One region of the Paenibacillus sp. LS-5 genome, then DNA from elsewhere that is predicted to be linked to it. Evidence: riboswitches for the same ligand, from Rfam matches in the RefSeq annotation. Region 1 holds a riboswitch; each other region holds the start of a gene.
What was found. A riboswitch is a leader RNA that binds a small molecule or an ion and turns the genes downstream of it on or off. The one in region 1 is predicted to bind thiamine pyrophosphate.
Positions count from the first base shown of each region.

Region 2: linked by a shared signal. The riboswitch ahead of AC0MA3_RS23825 (ABC transporter substrate-binding protein) and the one ahead of AC0MA3_RS25815 (thiamine phosphate synthase) in region 1 are both predicted to bind thiamine pyrophosphate.
Region 3: linked by a shared signal. The riboswitch ahead of thiC (phosphomethylpyrimidine synthase ThiC) and the one ahead of AC0MA3_RS25815 (thiamine phosphate synthase) in region 1 are both predicted to bind thiamine pyrophosphate.

Region 1 is NZ_JBWAVA010000030.1:13,509-20,176, forward strand. It holds gene icd (NADP-dependent isocitrate dehydrogenase) at 1-1,206, shown strand, start outside; gene AC0MA3_RS25800 (hypothetical protein) at 1,346-1,771, shown strand; gene AC0MA3_RS25805 (NUDIX hydrolase) at 2,000-2,425, opposite strand; gene AC0MA3_RS25810 (SDR family oxidoreductase) at 2,661-3,530, shown strand; TPP riboswitch at 3,697-3,798, shown strand; gene AC0MA3_RS25815 (thiamine phosphate synthase) at 3,921-4,523, shown strand; gene thiS (sulfur carrier protein ThiS) at 4,583-4,786, shown strand; gene AC0MA3_RS25825 (thiazole synthase) at 4,848-5,612, shown strand; gene thiH (2-iminoacetate synthase ThiH) at 5,643-6,668, shown strand, end outside.
Region 2 is NZ_JBWAVA010000023.1:577-7,244, forward strand. It holds gene AC0MA3_RS23810 (ABC transporter ATP-binding protein) at 1-491, opposite strand, end outside; gene AC0MA3_RS23815 (ABC transporter permease) at 578-1,339, opposite strand; gene AC0MA3_RS23820 (thiamine-binding protein) at 1,336-1,629, opposite strand; gene AC0MA3_RS23825 (ABC transporter substrate-binding protein) at 1,684-2,760, opposite strand; TPP riboswitch at 2,883-2,995, opposite strand; gene AC0MA3_RS23830 (cobalamin-dependent protein) at 3,209-4,231, shown strand; gene AC0MA3_RS23835 (ATP-binding protein) at 4,268-5,959, shown strand; gene AC0MA3_RS23840 (hypothetical protein) at 5,961-6,668, opposite strand, start outside.
Region 3 is NZ_JBWAVA010000027.1:18,578-25,245, forward strand. It holds gene AC0MA3_RS25120 (ROK family glucokinase) at 1-374, opposite strand, end outside; gene AC0MA3_RS25125 (DUF438 domain-containing protein) at 634-1,902, opposite strand; gene AC0MA3_RS25130 (DUF1858 domain-containing protein) at 1,945-2,172, opposite strand; gene thiC (phosphomethylpyrimidine synthase ThiC) at 2,401-4,095, opposite strand; TPP riboswitch at 4,211-4,317, opposite strand; gene trxB (thioredoxin-disulfide reductase) at 4,387-5,340, opposite strand; gene AC0MA3_RS25145 (tetratricopeptide repeat protein) at 5,360-6,668, opposite strand, start outside.

The sequences.
Region 1 (6,668 bases):
ATCCCGTTCATTGAGGGTGACGGTACAGGGCGCGACATTTGGAAAGCCTCCAAACGGGTACTGGATGCCGCAGTAGCCAAAGCATTCGGCGGGAAGAAACAGATTGCCTGGTACGAAGTATTTGCCGGTGAGAAAGCCTTCAATACATATGGTGAATGGCTGCCGAATGATACGCTTGAAGCAATTCGTGAGTACATTGTAGCTATCAAAGGACCTCTGACTACTCCAATCGGAGGAGGGATCCGCTCCCTGAATGTAGCGCTGAGACAGGAATTGGATTTGTATGTCTGTCTGCGTCCGGTGCGCTATTTCGATGGAGTGCCATCACCTGTGAAGCATCCTGAGCTGGTGGACATGGTGATTTTCCGTGAGAATACGGAGGATATATACGCCGGAATTGAGTATCAGGAAGGCTCTGCGGAAGTGAAGAAGGTTATAGAATTCCTGCAAAACGAGCTGGGAGTGAACAAAATCCGTTTCCCGGAAACATCCGGAATCGGAATTAAGCCGGTATCCTCGGAAGGCTCCAAACGCCTGGTTCGCTCCGCTATTGAATATGCAATCAAACATGGCCGCAAGAGTGTGACACTGGTACACAAGGGCAATATTATGAAGTTCACTGAAGGCGCATTTAAGAACTGGGGTTATGAAGTGGCTGAACAGGAATTCGGCGATCATGTCTTCACCTGGAATCAATATGATGCCATCAAGGAACAGAGCGGCGAGGCTGCGGCTAATGCAGCTCAGAAGGAAGCAGAAGCCGCAGGCAAAATCATCATTAAGGATGCGATTGCGGATATTGCCCTGCAGCAGGTATTGACCCGTCCAACGGATTTCGATGTGATTGCTACGCTCAACCTGAACGGCGATTACCTCTCCGATGCACTGGCTGCACAAATTGGCGGCATTGGTATCGCACCGGGAGCGAACATCAACTATATTACGGGTCACGCCATTTTTGAAGCTACTCATGGTACTGCACCGAAGTATGCGGATAAGGACGTAGTAAATCCGGGTTCAGTTATTCTGTCCGGCGTTATGCTGCTTGAACACCTGGGCTGGCAGGAAGCGGCGGATCTAATCTACAAAGGCATGACCACGGCCATCAACAACAAGACTGTGACCTATGACTTTGCCCGTCAGATGGAAGGCGCCACAGAGCTGAAATGCTCGGCATTTGCTGACGAAATCATCAAGCACCTGTAGTCTACTGCTAACTAAGCTAACTTCTAAAGCACATGCCCTCATTTCTTGAACGGAAATGGGGGCTTTCTTTTCATCGACGGTGAGGTTGGGTATAATAAGTATGTAACTTATATCATAGCGAAAAGTGAGGAGGTCAAATATGGATCGGATTTTCTTTTTCCTACATATGATCGGGACATTGGCGCTCGGCTTCTATCTGGTGCTGCCGTTTATTCTAAGCGGTACAGCCAAGCTGTCTAATACAGCCAAAGAAGGAACGCTAAGTGCGATCGGCGGACTTAACCGGTTTGCCCAATATGGCCTGGTGATTCAACTGTTGACAGGCGGATACATGATCTCACAGGGGGATTACACCGTAGCCTGGATGATTGTTGTCGTAGTACTGCTGCTGGCGATGTTTGCCTTGGGTGGCATTATGAGTAAGCCCTTGCGTTTGGCCGCTGCCGGAATGCGCGAGAACCGTGATGTCTCTGACCATACCGCGAAGCTACGCACGATGAGTCTGCTACTGATGGTTGTGCTGATCGTAATGGTGTTTTTTATGGTGTACAGACACATTATCTAAGCCTATTGAAGTGAAATAGCTCTGGCGGCTGCGGCTGTCAGGGTTATTTTTGTTGAAGTACCTGAAGACAAATTTCGTAAGGGAAAAGGTATGGGATGAACCCTGTATATTGTGGAACATACCTATCCCTGACTGTAGTTCAGCTGAAGCAGCACTTGAGGTGGCTAGGCATACATAAGAAGACTGCTCTCCTAATGGATAGCAGTCTTCTTATATTACGGATGATCCTCACAGCAGTTCCTTTGACGCAAACACATTGCTTTTTTCAAATTCCGCTTGAATCCCAGGTGGAAGCAGGCTCTGTAGCTCGTGACGGGTACACCATTTAGAGTCTGAGTGCTCTTCGGAGAGTACCACGGTATTCCCATCGGTGCGGCACCAGTAGGTGATGATGATGAGTTGCCTGCCAGGATCCGTCAGAAAGGATGTGGCATACAGAAGGTTCTCTACCCTGACCGTAAGTCCGGTTTCCTCCTCAATCTCCCGCTCCAGCGCAGCCTCCAGGCCCTCCCCGAATTCAATTTTGCCGCCGGGACATTCCCAGCTGCCTGCTCCTACCGAATCTGCGGCTGCCCGCTGTACGAGCAGGATTCTGCCTTGATGCAGAATGACTCCTTTGACCGCAACGATGATGCTTCGTGTATTTCTGGTCATCTAACATATGCGCCTCCTCGTCTTAAAGATGGGTCTTTCCGCGTCATGCCGGATTCATACTTCTCTAAAGTATATCGGCCCTTCACGCCAATAACGACTGTATTTTATGTTTGGACAGCCTGGAAGTGTGGTAAGTAACATAGCGTGAAGTGATTGTATAATTAGTGACGCATAAGCCATCTTAATACGATGTGGTTACTCTAACAAAAGGTACACAGCGAAAGGAGAATGGATCATGCCAGAAAATAAACAGTCTTCCAAAACTTTGCCTCCACAGGTGCAGGACCGGCAGCCCGGTATTGAGAGTGAGATGAATCCGCGCCCGGAATTTGAAACTTCCAGCTACAAGGCGGCAGGTAAACTGCTGGGCAAGGCGGCACTTATTACGGGGGGCGACAGCGGAATAGGACGGGCGGTTGCCGTTCATTTTGCCAAGGAAGGTGCGGATGTGGTCATTTCTTATCTGAATGAGCATTCCGATGCCGAAGAGACCAAACGCCAAGTGGAGCAGGAAGGCCGGAAGTGTATTCTGATTGCCGGTGATATCGGCGTAGAAGCATTCTGCCAGGATCTGATCAACAAGGCGGTTGAGGGACTGGGCAAGCTGGACATCCTGATCAACAATGCGGCCGAGCAGCATCCGCAGGACAAGATTGAGGATATTACTTCCGAGCAGTTGGAGCGGACGTTCCGTACGAATATTTTCTCCATGTTCTATTTGACCAAAGCAGCCATGCCGCACTTGAAAAAAGGCTCTACGATCATCAATACGACATCGATTACCGCCTATCGAGGCAGCCCGCAGCTGCTGGACTATTCGTCCACGAAAGGCGCGATTCTAAGCTTTACCCGCTCGCTGTCGATGAATCTGGCGGAAAAGGGCATTCGTGTAAATGCTGTAGCTCCGGGACCGATCTGGACACCGCTGATTCCATCTACTTTTGATGCTAAAAAGGTCAGTGAGTTCGGTGGCACTCAGCCTATGCAGCGTCCGGGGCAACCGGAAGAGCTGGCGCCGGCCTATGTCTATCTGGCTTCGGATGATTCATCCTATGTCAGCGGTCAGGTCATGCATGTCAACGGCGGGGAAATTGTCAACGGTTAGAAGCTACTAAGCGGCCAAGCGTGTGCTGGAAAATATAGTTGTAAGAGCAGGCCTATGCGGTCTGCTCTTTTTATTGTAACGGGTTAAATTAAGCTTTCCTGTAAAAGGGATAGCTTTTCTGAGGAATATTATGTTAATATGAACCACGTCAGCAACTGAATATTGCAATTGTCCCTAGGGGTGCCGTAAGGCTGAGACGAACGTGTGGTTCGGACCCTTTGAACCTGATCTGGTTAACACCAGCGTAGGAAAGCGGAGAATGAATGAACTGCAGCGGAGTTGTATCTCTTACACCCGTATTCCTGCGGAAATTTATGACTGCCTCCTATCCCGGGGGCGGTTTTTTTGCGTTACCGTTCAGTTGCCAAAAAGTGAAGCCGGAGGTGCAAAGTGGCTGAAATTCATTTGATATCGGATGGTAAGTTGGACCCCGGGCGGTTTGCCAGCCTTGCAGCAGCTGTATATCCGTACGTGGACTATATTCACCTGCGGGAAAAGCACCGCTCTGCTGTGGAACTGCTGGGTATGGCTGAGCAGCTTCTGCGTGCTGGAATCCCCGCATCCAGACTGGTCATCAATGACCGGCTGGATATTGCGCTGGCCGTCGGTGCAGGTGCTGTCCAGCTGGCCTGGCACAGCTTGCCACCCGCAGCGGCCCGCACGGCTGCCCCCGGCCTCCGGCTGGGGAGGTCGGTACACTCGGCGGCGGAAGCCGCGGAGGCGGGCAGGCAGGGGTCAGACTACTGCCTGTACGGGCATGTCTTCCCTACTGGCTGCAAGCCGGGTCAGCAGGGGCGCGGTTTGCCACTCCTGGAGGAGGTTGTGCGCAGCAGCAGCATTCCGCTGATTGCCATCGGCGGGATTGATAAGGGTAATGCTGATCAAGTAATCAGGCATGGTGCAGCTGGCATTGCGGTCATGTCCGGTATTTGTGGAGCGGAGGACCCTGTGGCCGCTGCCCATGCTTACCGTCTGGCGTTACAGGCGGTGTAGATCTGAGGTTTGGAGGCTTGTAGAGTCATGAACGTGACACGCGAAGGAGGTGAGAGGGCATGAATCTGATCATCAACGGCAAACCCGGAGAGGTTGCTGAAGACTGCCGGACCGTTGCCGATCTGTTAAGCCGGCCCGAATGGAGCTACCGGCTTGTGATCGTGGAACGGAACGGGGAGATTGTCAGCAAGGATCATTATGAGGAAGTGGTGTTATGTGACGGCGACCGGCTGGAGCTGGTGCATTTTGTAGGCGGCGGCTGAAGGCGTTACCGACTTTCTATTATCTAATTCTTAAGTTCAGAAGAATCCAGGAGGCGAGTTCATGTTAGATCCTTTAGTGATTGGTGGCATTAAGTTATCGAGCCGACTGTTCATCGGCACCGGCAAATACAGCCGCAATACGCTGATTCCCGAGGTGGTGTCATCTTCGGGCTCACAGGTGATCACGGTTGCCCTGCGCCGTGTAGACCCGGAGAGCCAGGACAATATTATCAGCCATATTCCTTCCCATATGACCCTGCTTCCAAATACTTCGGGTGCACGCACCGCTGAGGAAGCTGTGCGGATCGCCAGACTGGCCAGAGCTGCAGGCCTCGGCAATTGGGTCAAGATCGAGGTGATCAGTGATCAGAAATATTTGCTTCCGGATAACCTGGAGACCATCCGGGCTACGGAGATACTGGCTGCCGAAGGTTTCGTAGTGCTGCCCTATATGAGCCCTGACCTCTCCGCTGCGCTGCGGATGAAAGCGGCTGGAGCCGCTGCCATTATGCCGCTGGGTTCACCGATCGGTTCTAACCGGGGACTGCGCACCAAAGAGCTGCTGCGTATTCTCATCTCAGAGGTGGATCTTCCGGTGATCGTTGACGCCGGCATTGGCCGCCCGTCCGAAGCGGCTGAGGCGATGGAACTGGGTGCGTCCGCTGTGCTTCTCAACACGGCAATCGCCACCGCCCGTAATCCGCTGCTGATGGCAGAGGCCTTCCGTGAGGCGGTAGCTGCAGGCCGTAAAGCCTATTTGGCTGGACTCGGTCCGGTGGAAGAGACGGCTGTCGCGTCTTCACCTTTAACCGGATTTCTGAAATAACTCACAGGCCAAGCGAAATGGGGGAGTAACATGAGTTTTTATGAAGTGCTGACTCGTCTGGAACAATTGCCTTACGAGAGCTTATGGCAGGAGTACCGGGTAGAGGATGTGAAACGGGTACTTCGCAAAGATCGTCTGGATGAAAAAGACCTGCAGGCCCTGCTGTCTCCGGCTGCAGAAGCTTGTCTGGAGGAGATGGCTGAGCGAGCGCAGCAGTTGACCCGTGCGCATTTTGGACATGTGATGCAGATGTTCACACCGATGTATCTGGCTGATTTCTGTGTGAACCACTGTACGTATTGCAGCTTCAGCTCGATTTATGATTTTCCAAGAAAAAGATTGACTCCTGATGAGGTTAGACAAGAGGCAAAAGCGATCTCCTCCACAGGTCTGCGTCATCTCCTGATTCTGACGGGAGAATCGCGCAGGGAAAGTTCGGCCACATATGTGAAGGAATGCGTGGAGATTCTTCTGGAATATTTCTCATCCGTCAGTATTGAGGTAAATCCGTTGTCTACCGAGGAATATCGGGAGCTTAGGGAAGCGGGAGTAGACGGGTTGACTCTGTATCAGGAGGTCTACCACCAGGAAACCTACCGCAAGCTGCATGTGAAAGGTCCAAAAAGAGTCTACCGCAATCGCCTGGATGCCCCCGAACGGGGGTGTCAGGCCGGTTTCCGCTCCGTCAACATTGGCGCTCTTCTGGGTATGTATGACTGGCGGCAGGAGGCTTTCATGACTGCAATGCACGCACGCTATCTGCAGGACAAGTATCCGGAATGCGAAATCGGCTTATCTGCCCCGCGCTTTCGTCCGTATTTGGGCGAATTCAACCCGGACAGTGACGTTACCGACCGTGCGCTGGTTCAGATAATTTTGGCGTACCGGCTGTTTCTGCCTCGATCCGGCATCACCTTGTCCACCCGGGAGCCAGCTTCCCTGCGGGATCATCTGATCCACCTGGGGATTACCAAAATGTCGGCAGGTGTCTCCACTGAAGTTGGAGGACACACCCAGGATGGCGGAACCCCGCAATTCGAAATCTCGGATGAACGG
Region 2 (6,668 bases), on a different contig from region 1:
AGCATCAGCTCTTGCGGTGCGAGCAGCGCCCGCAGGAAGGCCGCCCGTTGCTGCATACCGCCTGATAGCATATGCGGGTAGGCACGTTCAAACCCGCCCAGACCGACCTTGCCAAGCCAGTGGCGGGCAACCGTCCGCGCTTCGGCCTTCGGTTGGCCTTTCAGTTCACCGGCGAGCAGGACGTTGTCCTCAATGGTCCGCCACGGGAATAACGCAGGCTGCTGGGGCATGTAGCTGATCTCACCGCGTTGACCGGTGACGTTCTTACCGCTCATGCTTACCGTTCCGGTACCCGGCAGCTCCAGGCCGCCGATGATATGAAACAGGGTGCTTTTACCACAGCCTGAAGGGCCGACAATGGAGACGAATTCCTGCGGCTCAACGGTTAGTGATACATTGTCGAGTACGCGGGTCTCCCGGCCTCGGTGGAAGTAGGACTTGGATACGCCTCTTACATCCAGCGCAGGAGGGAGGGCTGGAGCTTCGGACATGTGCCCGAAGGGAACCTGTTCCCGGGTGTTCAAGTTTGGATGCCCTGCTGTCAAATCATTCATCCCCTTTCCGGGAAGTGTAAGTATCATGAGGTCTTGCGCGGCTTCCAGCGTACCAGCCATTTCTCGAGAAGTGCGATCAGCGCAAACAGCACCAGACTAAGAAGAACAATAATTACGATGGCGACGAACATCCGGTCTGTGCGGTAGGAGGCCTTCTGCAGCAGCATGTAGTAGCCAATGCCCTTGTCTGCACCGATCCACTCGGCGACTACAGCGCCCATTACTGCGTAGGTCGCGGAGATTTTAAGACCAGAGAACAGGGCTGGCAGAGAACCGGGAAGCTCCAGCTTCGAGAAGATTTGCCACTTGCTGGCCCCGGCCATTTTCATATAGTTCATCATGATCCGGTCGCTTTGGGCCAGCCCGCCCATAGCGGCGACGGCAACCGGGAAGAAGCAGACGAGTGTGATAAGTACGATTTTGGGCAGTAGTCCGAACCCGAACCAGATAATCAGCAGCGGCCCCAGAGCGATGGAGGGCACGTTCTGGCTGAGAATCAACAGCGGGTACAGTGCTCTTCTTAGCCAGGGCACCAAATGCAGCAGCAGAGCGACAATGAGGCCAACGCCTGTGCCGATCGGGAAGCCGATCAAGGTCAGCCGCAGCGTAGCGGCCGTATGTGCCCAAATGCCCGAAGCATTTCCCCGGGATTCGCGCGCGATATCGCCGGGGCTTGGCAGCATCCAGGAAGGGACGTGAAGTACGGAAACCGCCAATTGCCATACGCCCAGAAAAAAGATGACCGCCACAAGGGGCGGCCAGATTTGGTTCCAGTACGATCTCACGGCCGGTACTTTTCCGTCAGCTTGTCCATGCTGATTCCGCTGGGGTTATGAGCAATCTTGATTTGCGAGATGACGCTGGGGCTGCCCGATGCGATCAGCGCTTCATGCATTTGGCGCACCACTTCAAGCAATTCGCTGAGTTCGCCCTCCATTGTCGTTTCCAGCGGATTCACCTGGTGCTTGACGCCCGATTGCTGAATGACCTCTATGGCCTTATCCACATAAGGAATGGAATCCTCGTTATTCGGAGTTTTCGGAATGACTTGAATGCTAAGCAGGGTGTTTGCCATCTCAATCAGATCCTTTCGGGTTTTGTATCGTGAACTTTGCAAGGTTAATATATATTACTTGCTCTCCGGCAGATAATCATTCGTGAACGCCGAAGCAGCATCCAGCGGCTTGTCCAGCAGCTTCAGGCCGTACATCCAGTCGGCGTATTTCTGCCAGACCTCGGCTTTCTGCTCTCCCCATCTGGAGGCATCGTCCGTATATTTCGGGCTAAGCCACTTCTGGCTGGCCAGGACGAGCTTAGGGTCCAGATCCGGCACAGCTTTGGAGAGGATGGCGGCAGCTTCTTCCGGCTTGTCGATCGCATATTGATAGCCTTTGGAGGTAGCAGCAAGGAAAGCCTTCACCAGCTCCGGATGCTCAGCAATTTCCTTCTCGCTGGTCGTCAGCACTGGGGTGTAATAATCCAGCTGAGGCGCGTAATCCTTCAAATACAGCATATCCAGCGGCTCACCGCGCAGTTCAGCTTCAATACCGGTCCAGGCATAGAATATCCAGGCAAAATCGATGTCACGTTTCACGGCGGTGAAGAAATCGGCTTCTCCGATATTGACCAGCTTCACCTTTTTGACATCGCCGCCTTCAGGGTCCATGATCGCCTTCATGGCAGCTTCCTCAGCCGGAGAACCCCAGCCGCCGTAAGTTTTACCTTCGAAATCCTTTGGTGTCTTGATATTGCGGTCCTTCGGAGCGGCAAACCCCGAGGTGTTATGCTGGATGATAGCGGCAATCGAGACGAGCGGCACATCCTGCAGGCGGGCCAAGGTGAGCGCCTCCTGGGCACTGATGCCAAAAGCAGCTTCGCCCGAGGTAATCATCGTGTCGGCTCCCGCTGCACCCGGCTGTACAATTTCTACATCCAGGCCTTCCTCCTTGTAATAACCCAGCTCCTTGGCAGCATAGAGGCCGGTATGGTTAGTATTCGGCGTCCAGTCCAGGGCCACCTTGATCTTGGTCAGTTCCTTTGGCGCGTCCGTTTCTACAGCGGTTGCGGTTGCTTCCGGTGCGGCGTTGCTGTCTCCAGAGGGTGCAGTGCTATTTCCGCCGGAGTTGGTTGTATTGCTGCCGCACCCGGCCATGATGATAACCAACATGCAGCTGATGCAGAGCATTAGTGCTTTTTTGACTCCCATTGCTATTCTTCTCTCCTTCCAGCTACCCAGTCTTCTTAATTCTGATGATGTCCATACCAAAAAAAGCGCCCCGAAGATCGGGACGCCAGCAATTGCGTTAGGTGGCCGCTTAGCCGAAGTGGCTGAATGCGGGTGATGATTCCTACGCTGGCATTATCCAGATCAGGTATAAGGGTCAGTATCTTTAACGGGATACACTCTCAGCCAGCCAATTCCAGCCCCCCTGGTACTATGAAGTTATGGGTGTTGCTGTGTTCTTACGCTGTATTATAGCGGTCCCCTTCGGGGTTGTCCAGTACCAGCCCCAGATTCTGGCGGACTGCCAAACCTCACCAGACAGTGGACTTTCCAAATTGTATATATTAAAATTGTTACTTTACAATTCTGTTTTAATAAAGGAGTGACTCTTATACTCACTGATCAGCAAAATGCCGGAGAACGGCTGAAGGTGCTAGCGGAACAGTTGGCGGAGGAGGTCACTATACGTCAGTATGAGCGGCAGCCCGAGCTGCAGCACAGGTTCGGCCCTTCCGGAATGGCAAGAACCAAGCAGGATTCACTCTATCATTTACGGTATCTGGCGCAAAGTGTGGCGCTGGACAGTCCGCTTTTATTCATTAATTATATTATCTGGCTTAAGGTGCTGCTCGCACAGTACAAAATTACGGCTGAGGATCTGCAGATCAATCTGGGACTGATGAAGGAAGCTGTAGCTTCACAGGTAGAGACGCCGGAAAAAGAGCTGATTCTCAGCTATCTTGATATAGGAATCCACCATGCGCTCGAAGAGCAGAACCTGCCGCCCTTTCTTCAACCGGAGAAACCCTATTTCCGGGAGGCCGAAAGGTACCTGAAGCTGCTGCTGGACGGCGAACGCCGTAAGGCTTCAGAATTTGTGCTGGGGCTCCATGATGAGGGCGTGCCTATCCGTGATCTTTATCTGCATATTTTTCAGAGCAGCCAGTATGAGATTGGCCGTCTATGGCAGCTGGGTCACATTACTGTCGCTCAGGAGCACTACTGTACAGCCTGTACCCAGAGTATTATTTCCCAGCTTTATCCGCGTTGGATTCAGGCGCAGGAAGGGAAGAAGACTCTGGTTGCAGTCGGAGTCGGCCAGGAGCTGCATGAGATCGGACTGCGGATGCTGGCGGATTTCTTCGAAATGGAGGGCTGGAACACCTTTTATCTGGGCTCCAACATGCCTGCAGAAGGTCTGATCCGGTATCTGAAGGAACAGCCTGCCGACCTGCTGGCCATCTCCATCACCATGACTTTTCATGTATCGGAGGTTCAGCGTCTGATAGCTTCCATCCGTACACATGCGGAACTGAATCCCATCAAGATTATGGTTGGCGGAATGCCCTTTAATATAGACAGAGAGTTATGGCAAAAAGTCGGTGCTGACGGCTATGCCCCTGATGCCAAGGGGGCGCTGGAAATAGCGGGGCGTCTTATTCCTGATGCGTGACTCCGGGAGAATTGACATAGAAGGCGGGAGAAGGAAATGACCGACCATGAGCAAGAGATCCGGAAACTGAGAGAGACGATTGAGAAGCTCTCTAACCAGGTGATCCAGGGACAGCAAAGAGAAGAACAAGCCCTGGCTGAATTTTCTGCGATGAACAATGAATTAATTACGATGCACCGGTTGCTCACCAAGAATAGTGCCAGCCTTAAAGCCATGAAGGAAGAGGCGGAACGGGCCAACCGGGCAAAAAGCCTGTTTCTCGCTACAGTAAGCCACGAGATTCGTACGCCGATGAACGGAATTGTGGGGATGACTGAGCTTCTGGAGGCTGAGAACCCGACGGATGAGCAGCGGATTCATCTGGAGGTCATCCGGGAATCGGCACAATACCTGCTCCAGATGATCAATAATCTGCTGGATATCTCCAAGATTGAAGCCAGCAAAATGGAGCTGCAAAAGGCTCCGCTGAGCATACGCAATCTGCTTGAACATGCGGCAAGTCTCCTCTCTCCTGCCGCAGTGAAGCGCGGAAACACTCTGAAATGGCAGGTTGCAGGCAGTGTTGAGAGTACACTGAATGGAGACTCGTCCAAGATTCTTCAGGTGCTCATTAATTTGCTGGGGAATAGCATTAAGTTCACACAAGACGGAGTGGTGGAGGTACGCGTAGGACTGGCTGAAGAGGATGGCAAGCATCAGACGCTGTGCTTCGAAGTCAGGGACGAGGGCATTGGCATCCCGCTGAAGGCTCAAGCCGGGCTGTTCCGGCCGTATTCGCAAGTCAGCCAAGAGTCAGAGATGGCAGTAGAGGGAACAGGGCTGGGGTTGTCGATCTGCAAGTCGATGGTGGAGCTGATGGGGGGTGCGATCACGGTGGATAGTGCACCTGGCCAAGGCTCAACCTTCCGGTTTGAGATAGCGCTGGGCAAGACCGCCCGGCTGCAGGACAACCTGAATGCCGCTGAGGCTCTCCTGCTCCTGCCGGAGGCCCGCTTCAGTACAATGCCGGTGCTGGTTGCTGAGGACAATGGACTGAACAGCACACTCCTGCTGCTGCAACTGAAAAAATTGGGCATTACCAATGTAGAACTGGCCAATAATGGAAATCAGGCTATAGAAGCTTGGCAGAAGAGAGACTTCGGGCTTATTCTCATGGACAGCAGGCTGCCGGGCATGAATGGCGGCGAGGCGGTCCGGAGAATCCGCCAGCTGGAATCCACAGGAACAAGGATGAGAATTCCCATTATTGGTGTGACCGGGGATGGATCAGAAGAGAGCCGGGAAGCGTTTTTTCATGCGGGGCTGGATGACTGGGCCGTGAAGCCGCTGAATCTGGATAAGCTGAAGCAGCTTCTGGACAGATGGTTCGGGCCCAAGCCCTATATTCCGGTATTGAATCGGGATACAGTGTCCGGCATCCGGGAAATGGACGGGGAGGAAGAGCCGCAGCTGTTTCGGACGCTTGTCGATATGTTCAAGGAAGATACCCCGCTGCGGCTGGCTGCCCTGCAGGCAGCGGCGGAGGCCGGTGACCTGCAGGAGATGGCTTCGGTAGCCCATAGCCTGAAATCCGGCAGCCTTGGACTGGGAGCGCAGTACTTCGCCCATGTATGCGCAGGCGTTGAGCAGCATGCCAGAAGAGGAGAATATGAACGGGCGGCACTGCTGCTTCCCAGGCTTGCGCCTGCGTATGCGGAAGCCTGCCGTGAACTGGAGAGCCTGCTGTAGATCAGCGGGCTCTTTTTCTTTTTCTGCGGCGGCTGCGGATTCCGTTCCATAGCTGCTTCAGACTCAGGCCGATACTGACAGCGATCCCTGTGAAGGTGACGAACAGCGCCAGATATTCAAATGGGGAATACTCCAGCATTTTGCTCCAGTCAATCTTGCCTTTAAGGTCCTCGATCACCTGATTCATGCCATAAATACCGCTCACGACGGTGAACACCGTCAGGATCATGAGCAGTGTGTCCCGCCGCTTGGCCTGGAATTTCTCCTGGTATTGAAACAGGTCATTCAAAGTCATTTTGACCTCTTCAAACAGGGCGTCGTTCCCGTAGACTTTGCGCAGCTGAAAAAAAATCTCCCGGCCCTGGGACTGCGAAATTAACTCCAGAAAATAAAATTTGGCAGAGAACTTGTTAATCATAAAAATCAGGTTCTCGATTTCATCCACATCGTGGTTAATGCGCAGCCGAGAGTGGATGTTGGCCAGCTTCAGCAGAACGATTTTATGAAATATGCTCAGCAGCAGCCCATAGTAATATTCTCCATACATCTGATTAATAAGCTGGGTGGTCAGCTCAGGTTCAGCCCGGCTCAGGCAGCAGAATGTCTGCTCATTCGTCAAATAGTAAGTGTCCGGTCCCCAGCGGTTGTAGCAGTGTTCCTCGCAGTAATCCCGGATGTATCCGGGATCGCTGGCACTGATGTACGGTGT
Region 3 (6,668 bases), on a different contig from region 1:
CTCCAGGCCTCGCCCAGCGCAGCCACATTCGCATCATTGTCTATTTTGACGGGCTTGTTCAAACGACCCTCCAGAATGGCACGGATCGGCACATCTCTAAAACCTATGTTAGGCGCAAGAATGATGATTCCTTCACGAATATTCGTAAACCCGGCCAGGCCCGCTCCTACACCGGCAAGCTGATCCCAAGAGTACGGGGATTCTTCCACAATCTGACGCACATACTTTTCGATATTATCGATGACAGCATCGACGCCATCGGCTGTCCCCGTAGGTCCCTCAAAGGTATGCAGCAGGTTCCCCTCGGCATTGCAGATTCCAACCTTAATCGTGGTTCCACCTAAATCCACGCCAACGTAGATACTTTCAGACATGTAACAAGCCACCTTTTTCTATGCTAAAATAGTTAATCCTACGTACCCACTATAATAGAAGGTATCCCTGCGGTCAAGGAAAGGCGGTACACCCGGCTATATGAAGAGTCTTGTATTTTTTTATAACAAAAAGTGCGGCTTTAAGAGAATCTGAAAAATTCCTGTTTTTATGAAAAAGGCCTCTTGCCTATGCGGCAAGGGGCGGATCAATCAGCATAAATTCAAGGCGGTGGACGGAGGGTAGTACGAATGTAGACAGCTACTCCGACAAAATCCGTTTCTGTCCCTCCAACGCGCGGATCGGGGCAATGTTCTGGGTGAATTCAAGGGTGCCCATGTAACGGCCCGCTTCGTCACGTACTGCGAAATAACGAATGTAGATAAATTTATCCTTTATGGCAATCCAGAAATCCTCGGCGTCTTTGCGGCCTGCCTTGAAATCCTCCAGCAGCTTCTCAACGACATGCACGCTTTGCGGCGGATGGCAGTTCTGCACCGTGCGGCCAATAACAGCCTTAGTGCGGGCGAAGATCCGTTCTTTGCCATGGGAGAAGTAACGAACAACATCATTTTCATCGATAAATGTCAGATCGACGGGCAGATGATTCAGCACGGTTTCCAGCTGATGCAGAGACAACAGGCCCGTCTCGAAGCGGATAAAGCCTTGAGGTGATAAGCCTTCTTTTCCATCTTCTGTGCTTTGCGCAACTGCCCCCTCCGGCTCTGCAGCACGCTCAGGAATCCACTCCCGCTCTGGAGCAGTCAGGCAGAAGCCAATTTCATCGCTTTCGCGGGCGATTTTGACCCATTCATCTTCAGTCAGTTTATCGAGCGCCATCGGCAGCAGAATATTTTCTTCCTTAAAGATCATTTCATTTACTTCCTGGATAATGTTCGTAAGCAGAGCTCCAACCTCTGCCGCTTCCCCGTTGTACGCACTGAGCGCTGCCTTGGCTTGTTTGATCATGCCGCGGATCCCATCATCCACTCCCCACATCACTTTGGTTGGGCCATAAATACCGTATTTCTCAAGGTAAGGGAACAGCAGATTTTCTTTGCGGCTGTAGTGCTTGTCGAGATCAAGCAGCAGGCTCAGATCCTCCAGCAGCTTGAAGATCATCTCTTCGCTGTCGTTTCTTTGGAATTTATCGGCATGCAGCTGCATACGGAAGTTCACCAGCCGCTCAATCTCACGGTTCTCCAGCTTGAAGGTGTGGACGGGATGTCCCGGCTGTTCCTCCGGCTTGGCAGAACGGTGAATCTCCTGGATCGATCCTTTGAAAATGGCCGTGTGCACAGAGCACAGGCGCTGTACCTCCGTTACAGGAATTCCTTCCTCCGTCATCAGGGAATGCTCCATCGCAGAAATTTCCTCTACCGTGACATCACCTACCGCTTCTGCAAAACGCGCCTTGACTTCCTCTACACTTTTACCGGCATGCAATTCCTTAATAATCTCCTTAAGCATGGCTTGGCGGCGTGTCTGCTCAGGAATATCCATTTCACGGTTGTTAATCAGTTCACTCATCGTTCTCTCTCCTTCTCCATTCAATCTGTTTATCTTAGCGCTCTATTCAATAATCTCGAAGCCACGGCTCTGAAAAGCCAGCCGGACGGTTTCGCGATCCATTTTCTTCATTGTGATTCCTTTCGACAAGGTCATGAACCGGCCCGCCGTCTGCAGCATGCCAGGCTTGGTGATATCGCGGAACCCCAGCTCAACCATAATGTCTATGGCTTCCGGATAACGGCTGACCAGCTCGAATATGGACTCATCCATGTTAAGGTGTTTGCTCATTGCACTCTCCTCCTGCAGCTTGGCTTTCTACCAATTGATAACCTTTCTCAACAACAGCTTAGCATAGGGCACAGGGCCGAAGAGTGATTGCAGTCACTAAATTTTAAAGTAGTTGTAGAAGGACAAAGATAATTCATAACGTGAAGCGGATAACCTCTTATCTTCAGAAAAAAAGCTGTCCCCTTACGCCTGGCAGCGCGGGAACAGCCTTAAGTGGTCCGGCTTGGGTTATAGCATTTTGCTTAGCCTGGACGAATTACGGATATCATGCGAAATACGCATACTGCAGAATTTGGGCCCGCACATGGAACAGAAGTGCGCTGTTTTGGCACCCTCGGCTGGAAGAGTCTCATCATGGTACTCCAGCGCCCGCTCCGGGTCCAGCGAAAGGTGGAACTGGTCACGCCAGCGGAACTCGAACCGCGCCTTCGACAGGGCATTGTCCCGATCCTGCGCACCTGGATGACCTTTGGCCAGATCTGCAGCATGTGCGGCGATTTTGTAGGTAACGACTCCTTCGCGTACATCATTTTTGTTAGGCAGTCCCAGGTGTTCCTTAGGCGTGACGTAGCACAGCATCGCTGTCCCGAACCAGCCGATCATCGCCGCACCAATCGCAGAAGTAATATGGTCATAACCTGGTGCAATATCCGTGGTTAAAGGACCCAGTGTATAAAAAGGGGCTTCCTGGCAGAGCTCCAGCTGCTTATCCATATTCTCCTTGATCTTGTGCATTGGCACATGTCCCGGACCTTCGACCATTACCTGAACATCGTGTTTCCAGGCGATGGCTGTCAACTCTCCAAGCGTCTCCAGTTCAGCGAACTGTGCCTCGTCATTGGCATCGTCAATGGAGCCCGGACGCAATCCGTCCCCCAGGGAGAAGGCCACATCATAAGTCTTCATAATCTCGCAAATCTCTTCAAAATGTGTATATAAAAAGTTCTCTTGTTGATGTGCAAGACACCAGGCCGCCATAATAGAGCCGCCACGTGAGACAATTCCGGTCATTCTTCCGGCAGTAAGCGGAATATAACGCTTCAGCACCCCGGCATGAATGGTGAAGTAATCCACACCCTGCTCCGCCTGTTCGATCAGCGTGTCCCGGTACAACTCCCAGGTCAGATCCTCGGCGATTCCTTTTACTTTCTCCAGTGCCTGATAAATGGGTACGGTTCCGATCGGTACCGGTGAATTGCGGATAATCCATTCGCGGGTGGCATGAATTTTCGCACCGGTAGATAGATCCATAATCGTATCCGCACCCCAGCGGGTAGCCCATCTCATCTTCTCCACTTCCTCTTCAATGGAAGAAGAGACGGCGGAATTCCCGATGTTCGCGTTGATCTTAACCAGGAAGTTACGGCCTATGATCATTGGTTCACTCTCGGGATGGTTGATATTGGCCGGGATAATCGCTCGGCCGGCAGCGACCTCATCCCTTACAAATTCAGGCCGTGTATTCTCCCGAATCGCGATATACTCCATTTCTGGTGTAATCATCCCCAGCCGTGCATAGTGGAGCTGGGTGACATTACAGCCCTTACGTGCTCTTAAGGGATTCCGCCGCAAGCCGGTGAACCCTTCCGTTGACGCTCCGTCTGCAGCCAAACCGTAATCTCCAGGTTGAACGGCTCTGCCGGCGTATTCATCTGAATCCCCACGTTCCGCAATCCAGCTTAAGCGGTGCGCCGGCAGGCCCTTACGTACATCGGTCTGTGCAGCAGCATCCGTGTAAATCCCACTAGTATCATAGACACGCAGCGGCTCATTATCCTCTTCCCCCGCAATCCCTTCGGTACGGCTGAGACGGATCTCACGCATCGGGACCTGAATATCCGGGCGCGAGCCCTCTACATACACCTTGCGGCTTGCGGGGAATCCCGAAAGATCAACTTGTTCCTTTTTTGATGAATCTGACATTCTTATCTCCTCCTCAACGCTCTGTGAGCCATTTTAGATAAGATCAGCACGCAGCAAAAAGCCGCTCCACCTGGAGCGGCTTTATTCACGAACAGCCAATAAGGCTGTGCTCAAAAAAGGTCCGGCTCCACTTTCCTACGCTGGTATGATCCAGATCAGGTTCAAGGGTCCGGGAATTCAATTTCCCCGTCTCAGCCCATTCAGGCTCCCCTAGTGGGTATCTATCTAATTAAATACAATCTACGCTAGCAGGTATTTATTGTCAACCAAAAATTCGCTTAGTCCGCTCCGTTACTTATCCAGCGTTTCACTCCAGTCATGCACCATAGTGCCTTCCAGATACTTCTCAGCATCCATAGCAGCCATACAGCCGGTTCCTGCAGCCGAAATCGCCTGCCGATAACGCGTATCCTGAACATCCCCACAAGCGAATACGCCTGGAATGTTAGTTTCTGTTGTTCCTGGATTCACCACGATATAGCCGTTGGCATCTGTAGTAATCTGACCGCCGAGGAATGCCGTATTCGGTGTGTGGCCGATAGCAACAAATACGCCATCTGCTTCCACTAGCTCCTCAAGACCTGTATCATTGTTGCGGACCGTCAGCCCCTTCACCCCGGTATCCCCAACGGTAACTTCAAGCGGCGTGCGGTTCAGTGCCCAGGCCACTTTGCTGTTCTCACGCGCCCGGTCCTGCATAATCTTCGAGGCGCGCAGCTCCGGACGGCGGTGGACCAGGGTTACGCTGGAAGCGAATCGAGTGAGAAAGCTGGCTTCCTCCATCGCGGAGTCGCCGCCGCCGACCACAACAATCTTTTTGCCGCGGAAGAAGAATCCATCGCAGGTTGCACAAGTACTAACCCCGCGTCCGACATTCTCCTGCTCTCCCGGTATGCCGAGGTACCTTGCGGAAGCACCGGTTGATATAATCACCGACTCTGCTTCCAGCACACCCAGTCCATCAACGGTTACTTTGAAGGGGCGCTGCGAGAAATCCACAGCATCCACCCAGCCGTTCTTAAATTGAGCCCCAAAGCGTTCAGCCTGCTTACGCATGTTATCCATCAGATCCGGACCTAAAATACCTTCTGGAAAACCTGGAAAGTTCTCTACCTCTGTCGTTGTAGTCAATTGTCCTCCTGGCTGCAATCCTTCAATAACAAGGGGGCTGAGGTTGGCACGTGCCAGATAAATCGCAGCAGTCAATCCTGCCGGACCTGTTCCGATTACAATTGTTTTGTACATTAGCAAGTCCTCCTTAGGGTCAGATATTTTCCGTAAATGGCGGCAAAACGTCTGCTGCCGCCCCATCCTGCGTTAACCCGCATGCTTGATCAATACGCCGGGCATACCGGCTTACCGTCGAGACGGAAACGCCGTAGTGCTGGGCAGCCTCACGGTAGGTAACCGGATGACCATGCAGCTTGGCGGTTAAATACTCCAGAGCTGCACACCAGCCCTCCGCATGCCGGAACAAAGGAACATCCGGGTAGAGGCGGGCTATGAACTGCTTCCAGAGGAGCTCGGCATCCTTCTTCTGCGCAGTATCAAATCTGCGGTCCTGCACAGCAGCCATATGGTCCAAGATCCGTTGCCAGTCCTCTTTCCACTCCGGCGGTCCTTTATGGCCTGACACAACAGGGTCCTGCACAGCCCTCTGGATTCCGCCTTCCTCCGGACTGCCGCCGATCAGACGCTGCAGACTGAGAAGCGCAGCCTCCTGAAGCGGTTCTTGCTCCGATACTGCCTTCAATACTTCAGACATTTCATCATCTTCAATCCAGTGGAGCGCTTCGGTCACCTGAAGCTTCGTATTGGCATCACCATAACGTAGCGCCCAGAAGAATGACGCACGCAGCAACGGATTATTCTGCAGTTCCTCAGTGAAGCTGTCCGTATTGTTCTTCCACTGCTTCAACTGTTCCTGAAAAGGCAGCTGATAATTATAGCTTACTTGAGACAGTTGCCGATCCTCTGCTTGTGCCAGCTGCATCTGGGACAGGAAAAATTTCGGAACTGCTGATTCCGGGTCCAGTCTGGCGGCCATTTGCCAGCAGCGTACAGCCTCATTATGGAGCCCGCTGTTGCTGGCCGCGGCCGCGCAATAATGGTATAAACCGGCATCACCGCCGACCTCTTCATCCTTCAGCAGACGGCGAAAATGTCCGTATGCTGTTTTGTGCTTGCCCAATATGCCCATCGTAGTTGCCATCTTGAATACATGCTCCTGATGAAAAGGCACAGTCGCTTCAAGCATACGCACCAAGCCTGCAAGTTGGTCCTGATCGCCGGCATATTGCAGAAAAATAGCCATATTGCAGAGTGCATGCAGGTTACCCGGGTCCTGCTTCAGCACTTCGCCAAGGCATTCCTTGGCTTTGGCGAAGCGGCCCATATAGAAATAGGCAAGAGCCAGATTGTTATGTGCCGCCAGGAAGTCCGGGATGTTCTGGACAATCTCTTCAAGCAGCTTGACCGCTTGCGGAAATTTCCCTTCCTCCAAAAGACTCCGGGCTCTGTCATGCTCCACCACACCTTCCCGGCTGCGGATCCGGACTAACGGAGCGGGACGG